3 regions of the Furfurilactobacillus rossiae genome follow, and region 2 is predicted to be linked to each of the others. Evidence: predicted binding sites of a transcription regulator. Region 2 holds the regulator's gene; each other region holds the start of a gene.
What was found. The regulator LexA, encoded in region 2, represses DNA repair genes until DNA is damaged. The targets are predictions, from matches to a motif close to CNAACANNTGTTNG.

Region 1: a site for LexA is predicted at 2,634-2,647, ahead of LROSL1_RS11400 (DUF4870 domain-containing protein). Genes of this name have one in related genera too.
Region 3: a site for LexA is predicted at 1,441-1,454, ahead of LROSL1_RS03880 (replication-associated recombination protein A). Genes of this name have one in related genera too.

What each region holds. Positions count from the first base shown of each region.
Region 1 is NZ_CP040586.1:2,349,019-2,354,288, reverse strand. Features, by position in the region: gene LROSL1_RS11415 (ABC transporter ATP-binding protein) at 1-433, opposite strand, end outside; gene LROSL1_RS11410 (ECF transporter S component) at 472-1,056, opposite strand; TPP riboswitch at 1,191-1,280, opposite strand; gene LROSL1_RS11405 (ECF transporter S component) at 1,401-2,009, opposite strand; gene LROSL1_RS11400 (DUF4870 domain-containing protein) at 2,060-2,377, opposite strand; gene LROSL1_RS11395 (nucleoside hydrolase) at 2,983-3,954, opposite strand; gene LROSL1_RS11390 (LysR family transcriptional regulator) at 4,111-5,010, opposite strand; gene LROSL1_RS11385 (alpha/beta fold hydrolase) at 5,179-5,270, shown strand, end outside.
Region 2 is NZ_CP040586.1:1,552,202-1,557,471, reverse strand. Features, by position in the region: tRNA gene LROSL1_RS07415 (tRNA-Ser) at 65-153, shown strand; gene LROSL1_RS07410 (hydroxymethylglutaryl-CoA synthase) at 280-1,440, shown strand; gene LROSL1_RS07405 (hypothetical protein) at 1,657-2,313, opposite strand; gene LROSL1_RS07400 (hypothetical protein) at 2,513-2,761, shown strand; gene LROSL1_RS07395 (nucleoside 2-deoxyribosyltransferase) at 2,915-3,355, shown strand; gene lexA (transcriptional repressor LexA) at 3,579-4,208, opposite strand; gene LROSL1_RS07385 (DUF896 domain-containing protein) at 4,439-4,678, shown strand; gene LROSL1_RS07380 (YneF family protein) at 4,770-4,994, shown strand; gene LROSL1_RS07375 (ABC transporter ATP-binding protein) at 5,091-5,270, shown strand, end outside.
Region 3 is NZ_CP040586.1:833,752-839,021, reverse strand. Features, by position in the region: gene LROSL1_RS03880 (replication-associated recombination protein A) at 88-1,425, opposite strand; tRNA gene LROSL1_RS03875 (tRNA-Gln) at 1,541-1,612, opposite strand; tRNA gene LROSL1_RS03870 (tRNA-Tyr) at 1,618-1,698, opposite strand; gene LROSL1_RS03865 (metallophosphoesterase) at 1,759-2,589, opposite strand; gene LROSL1_RS03860 (peptide MFS transporter) at 2,677-4,158, opposite strand; tRNA gene LROSL1_RS03855 (tRNA-Thr) at 4,555-4,627, opposite strand; rRNA gene rrf (5S ribosomal RNA) at 4,780-4,896, opposite strand; rRNA gene LROSL1_RS03845 (23S ribosomal RNA) at 4,961-5,270, opposite strand, start outside.

The sequences.
Region 1 (5,270 bases), 800 kb from region 2:
CGGATAATGAGGTGAACTTTCGGTCAGCGAAATCCGTGACGCCAGCAAAATCCAGTGCGTCATTAACCTGAGCGTCCATTTTATCAGCGGGAACTTGCAAATTCTCGAGTGTAAAAATTAACTCATTGCGTGGCGTTTCCATCGCAAATTGTTGACTGGGATTTTGAAACATCATCGCTACGAGTTGAGCACGTTTGGAAGCTGGCAAATCTACTACCGGCTGATCATTAACCGTGATAGTTCCGGTCGCTTCGCCCATAAATGCGGGATATAATCCGGCAATCAGTTTGAGCAGCGTGGATTTCCCAGTGCCAGACGGCCCCGTCAACAGGTTAAAGGTACCGCCATCAAACGCTAAGTTTTGGTGCTCGATGACAGGCGGTAATGTGGGTTCATAGTGAAATGTAACATCGTTCAAATTAATCTTTGACATGCAGACAAGCTCTTTTTCTTAAGAATTAGCGGTGCTTATTAAGCGTGACGACGGTCCAATAAATGTGACCGGTCAAGCAACTTTGTGACTGCAGAAACCAGCAGGGCGCCGAAGACCCACATGGAAATGAAGCGGGTGATGAACAAGGCGACAATCATCCACGGGTGATAAGCGGCGTAACCGGAACGGACCAAGTCCCAAGCAAACGTCACGATCGCGGTCGTCAGGGCAGATAGCGATAAACTCGCCATGTCATAACGGCGGTACAGGGTGAACGTAAATCCAAGTTCCGACCCGAAACCTTGAACAAAACCAGAAATCAGTGTACTTGGGCCCCATTGACCCCCGATAATGGCTTCAACGGCTGAGGCGAGAAGCTCGCCAATCGTTGCTGCACCAACCTTTTGCAACATGAATGCTGCCAGCGGACCGGCCATCGTCCACAGGCCCAACAGAATGTCGTTTGCAAACGGCGCCATACCAAGTGGCGTTAGGGCTAGTGTCAGTCCGTTGTACAGAAAGCCTGTGACAAAGAAAATAATCCCCATAAAAATGGATGTAATGGTGATCAAAATGACATCGCGTAAATGCCACCGGTTAGAATGTGCTGCTTTTTGTTGCATTGCCTTTCCCTCCGTGTTGAGGATGCTGCTTGCCCGCAAAATAACCCGATGATTGCAAAAAAAGACCTCTCACAATCGTCGAGCCTGATGTGAGAGGTCGTATTTCCGTATTGAAAATAACCCGTTTTTACACGGATTCCGGTTACGTATCTCCCTTCGCCGGTATTAACCGGATCAGGTTCAATGGGTTTTATCTCAGCCAAATGGCACCCCAGATATAATGTTATTACGCAATTATCTTAGCTGAAACCGGTTCATATTTCAAATGAAACCTTAGTGAGAAGTCAGCGACCGACGTTTAAAAATACGCTTAAGTTTAGTCAGCAAACAAACGTAGCTCTTAATTAGCGTGAGCGGCGAACGGCTAAAATGGCTCCACCGATGATTGGCACAATAATGATGCCGGCAATCATTTCCGCAATTCCATTGACGCCAACCAGTGATAATAAAATCCACGTGAAGGTGCCACTGTGCGGAATACCAGGAAAGTAGATGTGGAACATTACGATGGTAATCCATGAGAAAATAACAACTAACGCCGTATTGGTAAATGAAGCCATGAAGCCTGACAAAGTTAATGCCCAACCACGATGTTGTCGTTTGACCGCCAATTCTTGAAAAATGTACCCAACGACGATTCCAATCATTACTCGTGGCAAAATCGCGGTGACAGGATTACGAAATAGGAAGGCACCAAGGTTGTAGACTGTCGTCCAAGCCTGAATGAGTGACGCTAGACCCCAGACGCCACCGATAAGGCCGCCCCACCATGGGCCCATGACAATTGCGGCAATCGCGACGGTAAATTGAATGATTGAAATTTGAATGCCCAGTGCAGTGAGTCCCAAGGGAATGTAACCTAAAAAGGGTACCAAAACCTGAACAATGATAATCGCAATAAACAACGCAGCCAACACAAGGTTGCGGGTATTTGTGCTTGAACTTGATTTCATATGGTTAGCCTCTCGGATAAAAGTTTAGTCCTCAATCGTGGATGAACAGTCTAGTCGAGCAGGACACGAATGCCCATGACGATGTTATAAAACCACAATACTAATGACGCAAGACCAAATGCTCCGATAAAAAGGAGTGTTAACCAACCCATCCCAGCGTTTGGTCCGATGGTTAGTCCGTAAACAGCCACGAAGAAGAAAATTCCGAAAGCCATCAATGTTGGCAATAACTGTGTCCAGAAGGCACGTGCGGCATGTGTTGTTACATCGCGTTGTCCAGCGGCTGCAATCCAAACGACTAGTGGAAATAAAACGGGTAGAAATAGAATGCTTAGGTAACTGAGGGCACTTAAAATTTTATGTGTCATGATACCTCTCCTGTATTGATAAAATTAATACTTTTATTTTACGCTATCCCGTTTGATCACGCCAAAAGTTTTGTTCAGAATCGGCCGTCTACGAGATAGTGTGAACGGTTGTCGATATTGATACGCTCCGCCGTGGGACCGTCCGCAACCTAAATTCGGGCACACTCCCGAATTAACGTTACTTTCACGGCTCGGTATCAATATTAACGCCTATGTCTAACGTGATCGAAATTTCCGCATGAACAGCATTTACTCTCAAACGATGTTTTGTACGCATTATTTCATTGGTATTTTAGCGCTTCACTAGTGGAGTGAAGCTGATTGAAAACAGAGTTCCGTGTCGACAACACTTAGCGGCATGAACTGGGCCGCTTAGTGTTGTGGGACGACTTCTGAGACGAACTGTGGCTCAGAATCGAAGGTGAAAACTGCTGGTTTTGCAGGTTGAACCTGGTCCCATGGAACGGCGATTCCAATCGGCGTAAGGGCAGTGATCTGTTTAAAGCTACAGGTTCACAGGAAGATGTGTGAGACAAAACGACTCCGCCAATTGAGGGGGAGTCGTTTCGGATATTTAATATCGCACAAGGCGATGTTAGTTAATTTTAGTGTTTGGCGAACAAGTTGGTTAACAAGTCCATGAAGTGGGCGAGGTAACGGTCCTTGTCGACATCCACAGCAACCTTCATGTTGGTTGTTGGGTCGTTCAAACGTGCAGTGTCACCGATTGTACGGCCAACATCGGCAGGGTTAGCTGGGTCATCATGGGTAACTTTCATGTTCAAATCGATCAACTTAGCATAGCTAGGATCGATGGCAACACCAACGGCCAATGGGTCATGAATGGCACAACCGTTTTTGTCGATGTCCAAGTTGTAGTAGGCGTCGATGTAGTAGTCGGTGATGTCGGCATACTTTTCACCAGCAACCGTACCTAAGTCACGCCATTGTTGTGTTTCCTTCTTTGTTAACAGCGTCCGCAGGGTAACATCTAAGCCAACCATGGTTGACTTCAATGGTGAACGGAAGACACGGTCGGCAGCGGCTGAATCTTGGTTAATGTTAGCTTCTGTGAAGGCTGTAACGTTACCAGGAACCGTCAAAGCACCACCCATAAAGGTCATGTTACCAATTAACTTAGCGATTTCAGGGTCTTTAGTGATGGCTGCATCCAAGTTGGTTTGTGGGCCAGTTGGAACCAAAATTAAGTTGTCACCGTATTTATGAGCAGCATCGATGATGAAATCAACCGCGCCTTCAGATTCAACGGCACGTTTGGCCTTTGGCACCTTAACTTCACCGATTCCGTTGACACCGTGAATCTTTTGACTGATTTCCATCACGTCAAAGTGATCCGTGGTGCTTGAGTGTGATTCACCCAAGAAGACAGGCACATCAGTGGCACCCAATAATTCCAATAGGTCCAGTGAATTTTCAGCTGATTTATCAACCAGTACGTTTCCGTATGATGAAACGATCCCAATCAGATCAACTTCTGGTGAAGCAACCGCATAAGCAATAGCCAGGGCATCGTCAACACCAGTGTCCAAATCAAGAATCATTTTCTTTGTAGCCATCTTGTAACCCCCGAAAAATAAGATTTAACACTGTGAAAGTGTCTATTTACACTCTCAATAATAGACGAATGAAAGCCCTTACTCAAGTCCTACCGTTCATTTCTCATTTTCTTATTAAGTTAGTCCAGGCCAAATGCGAATAGACCAGTGACAAGGTTAATCAATATCAGTAGCAGGGATAGCGGTTGGTAGCTGGCTTTTGATGGTCTGAACCATTTGCTCAACAGTGGCAGGGTGCCAATTTTTACGGAACAATAGCTGAATGTGTAGTTTCGTGGGAATGTTCGGAGTTAAACGTTTTAGCAGTCCATTTGCTAATTCGTCCTGGATTACGAAATCTGGTAGAAAACTGAAGCCCAGACCAGCGCTTACGGTTTGCTTGATGGCTGCCAAACTCCAGACTTCCATCGTTTGAATATGTGTCTCGGAATATTGTTGACGGCGATACTGTTCAAACGCCCGTCGGTAGCCACACTGTTTTTCATTGATAACGAAGTGAGCTTGCGGTTGTGCCAATATAGCTTCCAGTGTGGTCGGCGCATCTCTGGCCGCAACGAGCGAACAGCGTTGTTCGCCTAAGTCGATGACTGATAATTGTGGATCTGGCTTAAATAATGGCCACAGCATTAGGGCAACGTCGGCCTGGTCGGATAGTAACAGTTTGCGGTTTTGAACACAGGTTGCATTGTTAATGGTGAGATCAACGAGGGGATTGTGTGCGGCAAAACTTTGCAGGATCGGATTCAAACCGTACAACATTAACGATTCCGGGACCGACAAACGCAGTGAGCTACTCAGTTGATGTGGTGTTGCCAAGTCGGTGACTTGTTGATAGCTCGCTAAAATAGCGTCAGCAAGGGGAACCAGTCGTTTGCCAGCTGGGGATAAACGTAGTGTCTTACCACGAAAAAGAAAGGGGGGTTCGCCGATGACACTCGCCAGTCGTTTCATTTGCGCAGTAATTGTTGATTGCGTGTAATTAAGTTCGGTAGCGGCAGCCGAATAACTTCCGGTCGCCAAAATGATTTTAAATGTTCGAAAGTACTGAATATCCATAAGTATTGCCTCCAGCGGTGACATGAAAGAGAACTATCACTTTTTTGTCCTTTTAATGTGATTCAATATTTTCAATAGTTTAGTTTAAAAAGTTCAATTTTTATGAACACTAATTTGTTCTTATACTAAATAAAAAGAGAACGTTGCACAAGTTGGAGGCAATTTAGAATGGAAAAAATAATTGATACACAAAATCTGCACATGGCCGTTAACATCAGTGGTCCTAGTGATGGCCAGCCATTGATATTACTCCACGGCTG
Region 2 (5,270 bases):
TGATAAAAATGAGCTCTACCGTTGTGTAGGGGCGTTTTTATGCTATACTATTTGAGTACCTCTTGGAGAGTTGGCAGAGTGGTAATGCAACGGACTCGAAATCCGTCGAACCCGTTTATAGCGGGCGCGCAGGTTCAAATCCTGTACTCTCCTTTATACCCTTGGCAGGAAAACACCACCCATTGACGTTTGATGAGTGGTGTTTTTTCTAAATTAAATTAATGCCTGGGCGTTTTTGGAAACAACTAAAATTGATCTGTTAAAAGGGAGCTTGCTAGGATGAACATTGGTATCGATAAAATGGGGTTCTATACACCTCATTTGGTGTTGGATATGACGGATTTAGCTCATGCACGCGGGGATGACCCTGATAAGTATCATATCGGCATTGGTCAATCAGAAATGGCTGTCGTTCCGCCAACGCAAGACGTGGTTACTATGGCAGCCAACGCAGCAAATCAAATTATCGACGAATCGGACAAGCAGGCGATTGATCTGATTTTATTTGCAACTGAATCTGGAATTGATAACTCTAAGTCTGGTGCCGTTTATGTCCAACGTTTGCTCGGACTAACGGAACATACACGAGCCATTGAGGTCAAACAGGCTTGTTACTCCGCAACGGCGGCTTTGCAATTAGCAAAAGACTACGTTGCTGCACATCCGCAACGTAAAGCACTAGTTTTGGCAAGTGATATCGCCCGTTATGGCTTACATACACCCGGAGAAATCACCCAAGGCGCGGGCGCTGTCGCCATGGTTGTAAGCGCGGACCCACAAATATTAGCAATCAGCGACCAAAGTACGTATTTAACGCAAGACGTGATGGACTTTTGGCGGCCAGTTTATGCAACGGAAGCGCGTGTGGATGGTCACTTTTCCGCCAACATTTACGTCGACTTTTTTACAAATGTTTGGACTCGATTCAAAAAGACATATGATGCCGATGTAACAGATTTTGACGCAATGCTGTTTCACTTACCATTTTCTAAAATGGGGTTAAAAGCACTGCGAACCATATTGCCCACGGATGAAACAGTAGCATCTCGGTTGACCGAGAACTTTGAATCTGCCAGATTGTGGAACCGGCATGTTGGCAACCTCTACACGGGCTCATTATATTTGAGCTTGTTGTCATTATTAGCAAACGGTACATTGTCAGCTAATGCTCAGCTGGGCCTGTTTAGCTATGGCTCTGGTGCAGAAGGTGAATTTTACACAGCAACGGTACAGCCGAACTATCGGAACGGGTTTAATCGGGCCAAAATTGAATCATTACTCAATGCGCGTCAACGGGTATCTGTGGCCGAATATGAACAATTATTTAATGATCAATTACCAACTAACGGCAGTACCAAAAAAACGAACATTGCGGCCGATCCCGCGCGTTTTGTGCTTGCCGGCATTGATAATGAACAGCGTCAGTACCAAGCACATTAGTTGACGAGAAATTCCGTCAATAACTACAGTCGTAACTCAGATTAGTGCCACTGCGTCAATCGCAATGGATACGACTATACGATTTTGTGACCGATAAAGTCTAAAGCTCTCGTTAATTCGAGGGCTTTTTTGTTTGCAAACGAAAAAAGACCGCCCACAGGCAGTCATGATATCTGATTCTTTAGGAAGAATGGCAATAGCTAGTTCATAGGATGATTATTGTGCAAAATTAGTAGTGGCTTTCCCATTTGTTGCACTGAATAAGACCTTTCCAGATTGATCTGGGCTGACTAAAGTCAGTGTGTAATCGTCTTTAAGCGCCTTACTAACGTTTGCAGAAGAAGTGGCCAGATTCTTAACTAAAGTTGGCCAATGAGCCTGATCAGCTTCGGACGGTTGTTTTTCAAGTGCTTCCAGCGCTTTGACTGTATTTTCGTTCTCTGGTGTAATTGTGTAAGTTTTTTTGGCACGGTCAAAGGTGACTTTACCAAGCGTTGAAAAGGCCGAGTTAAGTTGTGTCGTCATTTGATCTTCGGCTGAAGATTTAGCGGCACTTTTTTGTTTAGCTGTCTGACCATTGATAACACCGCCAGTCGGGTTAAAGGTAGACGCAGCTTTTGCCAACGACGATTGAGCGGCCACTGATGTTTGAGATGACTGCCGACTAGCAGTTTGGGATGAAGATTGGTCAGCCGTTGTTTGGCTCTGATGGTGCCAGACGGGCAGTTTAACAATTCCAAATCCCGTGATCAAAGTGAAGATGACGACGAGTGCTGCCGCAAACTTCCAGGTACCATAGTTTTGAATCGAATTAAGTAAGTAAAAAATGGCCAGAATTAATGCAATTCCACCGAAAATGGCTAAAAAAATCATGAAGATAACCTCTTTTTCTCTATCGTGATGGTTTCTATTCTACCATTGCAACTGATGAATGAAAAAGCGATATCAATTATCCATAATAAAATTCGTATGATAATCATAAATAATATTATTGAAATTGGAGAAAACGTGCGTTACACTATCCATAATCGAAACACAGAGAAGAAGTGAATGATTTCAAGGAGGACCTATTATGACAGCAACTCTAGGCCAAGGTAGTATAGTTCGGTGTTCAAAATGCGATGATTTACAAAAGCCCTTTTTGGGTAAGGTGCTTGAACACTTAGCACATCACGTTATTGTACAAATTATTAATTTTGATCCGATTGATCGGTATATGGTAGATGTGTTAGATGGACAGGTGACATTAAGAACGGATCAAGTGCGTCCGTTAAGGATGATCAAAATTAATCCGCGATCCGAGAGAACGTCGCGTGGATAAAAGACCATTGTTCATATTTTTGACAACAAGTATCGAATTAATAAAGATTTGAGCATATATAAAGTTCCATTTGTGAACATAATCGAATTTTAATTGTATGATTGTTCATTTTTGTCGTATAATTAGTGCATCAATTCGAGGAGGAATCATCCTGTGAAATCTATTTATTTAGCCAGCCCTTTTTTTGACGATGACCAAATTGATCGTGTCAAACGTGTAGAACAGGCTCTAGCGGACAATAAAACCGTTGGTGATGTGTTTAGTCCACGAAAGTCTCAATTCCCTGAATTAACGTTCGGCAGCCCAGAATGGCAGTCGACAGCATACAAGCACGATTTGGATCATCTAAACGATGCTGACATTGTTGTCGCTGTTAGTGACTTTACAGAGGATTCCGTTGACAGTGGGACGGCCTTTGAAATTGGTTATGCCGTGGCCAAAGGTAAGACAGTAGTACTAGTTCATGAAAAAACGGGCCTAGTTAATTTGATGTTAGCTCAAGGCGCAAAAACATATGTTGAGCATGCTGAAGAATTGACGGCGCTTAACTTTGATCAATTGCCAGAGCAACGTTACGTTGGTGAAGTTCAGTAGAAGTGTCTGTCTAGGAAGCACTTGCTGTGGTAATGGCGATTTTTTTAATTAAGGTACAGCAAACAGTGAAAACAGGTTGATTTGTGCAGATTTAAGCCGTGAACAAATTATTGCATGTCATGTATGATGAGACGCGGCCTATGTAAGAAGTCAGACAAAAAACTGAGGTTTAACCACTTACTTGTGGTTAAACCTCAGTTTTTTTACTGCTACAATTTTGGAATTAATAAACCGAATCACGATAGAGGCCAACAACTTTACCTAAAATAGTGACATTATTTAAAATAATGGGGGCCATGTTATCGTTCTCAGGTTGGAGTCGATAGTGATCAGACTCTTTAAAGAAACGCTTGCAGGTTGCTTCATTTTCATCGGTCATTGCAATGACAATATCACCATTGTCGGCGTTTTGTTGACGTCGAACAATGACACGATCACCAGTTAGAATCCCCATATTAATCATACTGTCCCCACGAATGGTAAGCATAAAGAGATCGCCATCATATTCGGTTAGCTCCGGTGGAACCGGGAAGTAGTCGGTAGCATCTTGGACTGCTAGAATTGGTTCACCAGCAGCAACAACACCTAAGACCGGAATCTCATTTGGCGTCGTTGACACACCAAGCGTTTGCAAACCAGCATCTGTTAATTCAATGGCACGTGGTTTAGTGGGATCCTTAACCAGCAATCCCTTTTTTTGCAAACGATCAATGTGTCCATGAACTGTAGAAGTAGAGGATAAATCAACTGCCTCACCAATTTCACGAACGGTCGGCGGATAACCTTTTTCATTAACACGTTCATAGATAAAGCGGAGTACCGCAATTTGTTTGCTTTCGGAACTTCTTGACATGTTCGTCAACACCTCGTCTTAGTTTTGCGCAGCCGCGAACAAATGTGAAAACGTGTTCGTGGTGGGTCCGGTTAGCGGAGCTACGCGATTTCGATAGTTAAAACTTAGCACATTTTTCTCTCCTGGTCAAACAAATGTTCGCTTTGCTGCAAATCTTTTCCACTTTTCGACTTCTTCTTGTATAATGGTCAGTCGAAGCCTTGGATAAATGATAAGGAGGGGCAGAATTAATGGAATCAGAAAAATTACGTGCCCGGATTAATGAACTTGCTCATAAACAAAAGACAACGGGACTAACTGATGAGGAGAAAGCTGAACAAAAGAAACTGCGAGAGGCCTTTTTAGCTAACTTTAGGAAGGCGTTTCGCTCACAAGTTGAAATGATGCAGGTGTTCGACAAGGATGGTAAAGAAGTTACGCCAGAAAAAGTGAAGGATGTCCAACGAAAAAAAGGTTTGCGAGACGATTAATTTGCCTTTTTTGACATTAAAGGGTTTTCAAGCGCGTTGATGTTGTGTAATATTATTTAATGTAATTCATCTATGGAAGGAGGTTATTTCGATGTCAACAGGGTTGTGGATTTTAATCGTTATTTTAGCGGCAGTCGCCGGTGTTGTTGGTGGCTTCTTCTTTGCGCGCCGCTACATGCAAAACTACCTTAAGAATAATCCTCCGATTACTGAAGAAATGCTACGGACGATGATGCTGCAAATGGGGCAAAAGCCTTCTGAAAAGAAGTTGAAGCAAATGCTGTCAACCATGCAGAGTCAAGCACGAAAGAGCTAATTCTGATTAATGTAATTGATTAAAACGGGCTGGATTACTCCTGCCCGTTTTTTATATTCTTTTTTAAATTGTGTTATTGGAAAGTTGGTGACCTTGGTGTCGATTTTTAGAAAACTTGCTTGGTACTTTAAGGCTGAGCGACGAACATATTTTTGGGGTGTGATTGGTTTACTGCTAACCGCCTTACTGGGCATCATTCCGCCAAGAATTATTGGTATGTTGGTTGACCTAATGGATAAACGTACGCTGACTGCTGGAAAACTTGGTCTAGCACTT
Region 3 (5,270 bases), 720 kb from region 2:
TGGTTACACTTGCAGTTATTATAGTGCTTTTAAGTCATTAACCAAACAATTAGATTACTTAAACTGTGAATCATTAATATCATCTAGCTAACCATTTAGATGATCATCGTGTTCGGCATGCCACTCACGAATCTGCGCCAAACGCTCTGCAAACCTCTTTTCAGAACCTTGGGTAGTGGGCTGATAATAAACGTGACCAATCAAATTGTCTGGCATCGTTTGTAGTGTTGTCAGCTTATCCTTCGTATCGTGAGCATACTGATAACCCTCGCCATAATGCAAGTCAGCCATCAACTTGGTTGGCGCATTGCGAATCTGTAAAGGAACTGGTTCAGCCATAGAATGCAACGCATCATGTTTGGCGGCTGAATAAGCCGTATAAATCGCATTGGATTTCGGTGCCATCGACAAATAAACCACCGCCTGAGCCAAATTAACGGTACACTCTGGCATTCCGATTAGATGAGACGCCTGATAGGCTGCCACCGCAATTTCTAAAGCTCGTGAATCGGCCAAGCCAATGTCTTCACTAGCAAATCGGATTAACCGACGGGCAACGTACAGCGGATCTTCGCCACCCTCCAACATGCGTGACAGCCAGTAAAGTGCAGCATCCGCATCAGAGTTTCGCATTGATTTATGCAATGCGGAAATAATATTGTAGTGTTCATCACCCTTTTTGTCATACATTAGGGATTTTCGGGATACTAACTGGGCGACATCGTCTTGATCGACCGTTGTTACCTCACCCACTTGCTGTCCATTCAACACAGCCATTTCTAGCGTGTTTAAGGCCACCCGGGCATCTCCGTTGGCAAAGTCCGCAATTGCCCCAATCGTTTGATCACTAATATGAATTTTTTGTTTGCCAAAGCCGCGATCGTCATGAAGCGCCTGATTTAGCAACTGAATTAAATCGTCATGCGTTAACGGCTGAAGCACAAAAACCTTGGTTCGAGACAATAGCGCCGAATTAATTTCAAATGATGGATTTTCTGTCGTAGCACCAATCAAGGTGATGCTTCCCTTTTCAACAAATGGTAAGAAAGCGTCTTGTTGCGCCTTGTTAAATCGATGAATTTCATCTACAAACACAATTGTGCGTTCGCCAATTTGTCGATTGCCTTCCGCTTCTTCCATAACCTGACGGATTTCTTTGATACCACTGGTGACTGCACTGAAGTTTATGAAACGGGCCTGCGTTTTATTCGCAATAATCCGGGCTAAAGTCGTTTTCCCCACACCCGGTGGTCCCCAAAAAATCAGTGAAGAAACCGCGTCGTCATCAATAAGTTGACGCAACACTTTGCCATGTCCAAGTAACTGTTGTTGCCCAACAAACTCTGCTAGCGTTTGAGGGCGCATTCTGCTTGCTAATGGTTGATTTGCGTCATTTTGATCAAAAAGTGATGTTTGTTCTGTCATAATTTATCCTTTTTTCAAACGTATGTTCGCATATAAGAATACCATAGTTATCCCTATAACGTAAAGAAGCAGGTATCACCTTTAACGGTAATACCTGCTTCTTTACGCTATATAATTGGGATAGCTGGATTCGAACCAGCGCATGACGGAGTCAAAGTCCGTTGCCTTACCACTTGGCTATATCCCAATAAATGGCGGAAGTTGGATTCGAACCAACGAACCTTTCGGGGCGGTTTTACAGACCGCTGCGTTTAGCCACTTCGCTATTCCGCCGTTCCTGACAACTTTTTTATTCTAACGAAAATTTCCATTGAATTCAAGCGTAATCAGGAATTATTGTAAGTTCAAAATTCTTAGTCGGGTTTGCCATTCACTCATAAAATCAGCATGGCGCCATTCTTGCAAACGGTGCGTGTTGTAGCCAACAGACTGATTAAAGTAGGTCACATGGTCAAACGTTCGTGGTTCAGGTTTAATATGCAGATGACCAAACTGCGCGTAAACAACGCGTCCCTTGGTCAAGACATCGCCGAGGCGACGACTACCATACATTGCATTTGCCATGTTCCAAAAACGATTATCATCAGTAATCCGCGTATATTCAGCCCGTGGCACGAAATGCGTGACGTACAAAACACGTTTGCTAGCCACTGTGGCATCCAAAAGTTGATTAGTCGTCTGCTGTAAGACCACATCTTCTCTTTCTGGATCCGTCATTGGCTGTTCAATGACACCATCAAACCAATAAGCGCGTTTCCACTGAGCAAAGTCAGCGACAGAGCGTTCGTTAAACAACTGGCTGGCAAAGGTATAGTCATACCACCCATTATTACCGACAATCCGCCAATCAGTCCCTGGAATATCAACAAACTGATTGTGCAGATAATGTGCGTTAATTCTGGTTTCAAGCTCGTCATACGTCACTCCGGCAGCCATATCATGATTACCAGCCAAAAAGTAAACTTCCGTTTGGCTGCCCAGTTCATGTTGTAATACATCAACATAGTGCACGGTCTTCGTAAAATCATTAAACGTGTCGCCTGCAATAATATAATACTTTACCTTTAAATCGGCTAATACTTGAGCCTGATGTTTCAATAGTTCATTGCTATCCAGTTGATTAACATCGAAGTGATTATCACTGGTCAGGGCCACACGTACCATCGTTTATCTTCACCTTCTAAAAAAATGTGCTCAACAGCTGTTGAGCACATTTTAGCACAAACTTATTTATGATTACGTTTTAGACTCTTAATCCTGGGCAATCTCGACATCTTTCATAAGGCCAAAGATTGGCTTACGGAAGGCAAACAGTACAAGTCCCAAAACAACGCTGACGGCCCCTATAATCAAAAAGTAGGAAACTTCAGTATCACTCGTGTAGAAACGAACGATTTGTGCGTTGACGGCTTGACCAGCAGCATCAGCCAAGAACCACATACTCATCATCTGTGAACGGAAGGCGTTTGGTGCAAGGCGAGTTGTAACAGACAGTCCGATTGGTGAAATCAGCAGTTCAGCGATTTCAACAATCGCCCAACTTCCGATCAACCACAAGATGGAAACACGACCAGAAGTGCCTTCAAGCCATCCAGGTAAAGCCATGAACAGGTATGAAATACCGGCAATTACCAATCCATATGCAAACTTAGTTGTGGTGTTAGGCTGACGTTTGCCCAACTTTGTCCATAAAATGGCAAAGAATGGTGTATATAACATGATAAATGCAGGGTTAAGTGACTGGAAGTACGCAGCTGGCATTGTCCAACCACCAATCTGCAAGTTAGTCCGTTGTTGTGCAAACAGTGCCAAGACAACAGAGCCTTGTTCTTCAATAGCCCAGAACAACATTGCAGCAATGAACAGCGGAATGTACGCAACCACGTGACGACGTTCGTTCTTCGTCACCTTGCGACTCGACAACATGATAATGAAGTAAACCACTGGCGTTGCAACGGCAATAATACTAATCAACAAAATGACGTTCTTAAGGTTCAATGCATCCATTAACTTCATTAAAACAAGCACTAGAATCAATGCAACGACGCCGAGTCCCCAACGAACAGCTAATGGCTTGATGTCATCACGTTCGATTGGATCTGATGGATACAAACCATCTTTGCTTAGATACTTACGACCATCAATCCAGTACTGCATCAGTCCAAAGAACATCCCAATAGCAGCCAAGGAGAAACCGAGGTGGAAGTTAACCTTTTCACCCAAGGTCCCAACAATATATGGTGAGAATAAACTCCCCATGTTGATTCCGAAGACGAAAATGTTAAATCCAGCATCACGACGACGATCTTCAGTCGTGTATAAAGCACCGACCATTTCCGATACGTTTGGCTTTAACAACCCAGTACCAACAACAATCAACGCAATGGATGCAAACAATGCCGTTGCACCAGCCGGAATGGCCAGCGCAATGTGCCCAAACATAATCAGGACACCACCCATGAACACCGTGCGACGTGGTCCAAAGACACGGTCACTCAAAAATCCACCAAGTACACTGGATAAATAAACAAGTGATCCATAAATGGCCATGATTGAACTTGCAGTAGCCTGGCTAAAACCTAAACCACCCTTATCAATGGCAAAGTACATGTAGAACAACAGAATGGCACGCATTCCGTAATAACTGAAACGTTCCCACATTTCTGTGAAAAACAGCGTTGCCAACCCGCGGGGTTGTCCAAAAAACGCTGTATCGTATTTCTTGTTTTCCAAAAGAATCCTCCTAATTTATCCCCCAATAGCAGCCCGAAGGCCATGACTTTTCGGGGATTCTTAATGCTCTAAATATTCAGTTGTAGTTCCCCGTTTAAAAAAACGATAAAACAATTATAGCGGTTATAAATGGCGATAGTCAAACCTTCTTTTAATTTATTCGCCATTTTTAGGCGAATAATTCTAATCTTTTAACCATCTTCAAGTGTTTTTCTCATGTTTAAGTGGCAAAATGCACAGAAGACTTGTTGTGCGTTTGTTGCACTTTTTTTGCTTTATGACGCTGACGAACCGTTATCTAAGGCGGCGACAACACATAAACACGTATTTTCAGATTTAGTCATCAAAAAAGCCGTCACATTTTGTGACGGCTTTTTTGATATTCACACGAATTTATGCCGGATAGGTGACTTGAACACCTGACCCTCGGTTTACGATACCGATGCTCTACCAACTGAGCTAATCCGGCAAATAGCACATCTGTTAGTATAACGGACTTTTTCACTAGCTTCAAGGCTTAATCAACGCATGACTATCATTTATTACTGAAAGGCACCGCGCCTTAATGAGGCACCGTTCACGACACAAAAAAACGCCAATCATCAGATTGACGTTTTAGTCGCATGGCGACGACCTACCCTCGCAGGGAGCGATCCCCCAACTACTCTTGGCGCGACGAAGCTTAACTTCCGTGTTCGGCATGGGAACGGGTGTATCCTTCGTGCCATCATCACCACACTCTGAGCGTTATCCACTCAAAACTGAATCATGATCTTCTTTTCTTTAACCGGACCACCACTTCGTGGTTAAGTCCTCGACCGATTAGTACTAGTCCGCTCCATGTGTCGCCACACTTCCACTTCTAGCCTATCTACCTCATCATCTCTGAGGGGTCTTACTTCCATATAGGAATGGGAAATCTCATCTCGAGGCGAGTTTCACACTTAGATGCTTTCAGCGTTTATCTCATCCATACATAGCTACCCAGCGATGCGCCTGGCGGCACAACTGGTACACCAGCGGTATGTCCATCCCGGTCCTCTCGTACTAAGGACAGCTCCTCTCAAATTTCCTGCGCCCGCGACGGATAGGGACCGAACTGTCTCACGACG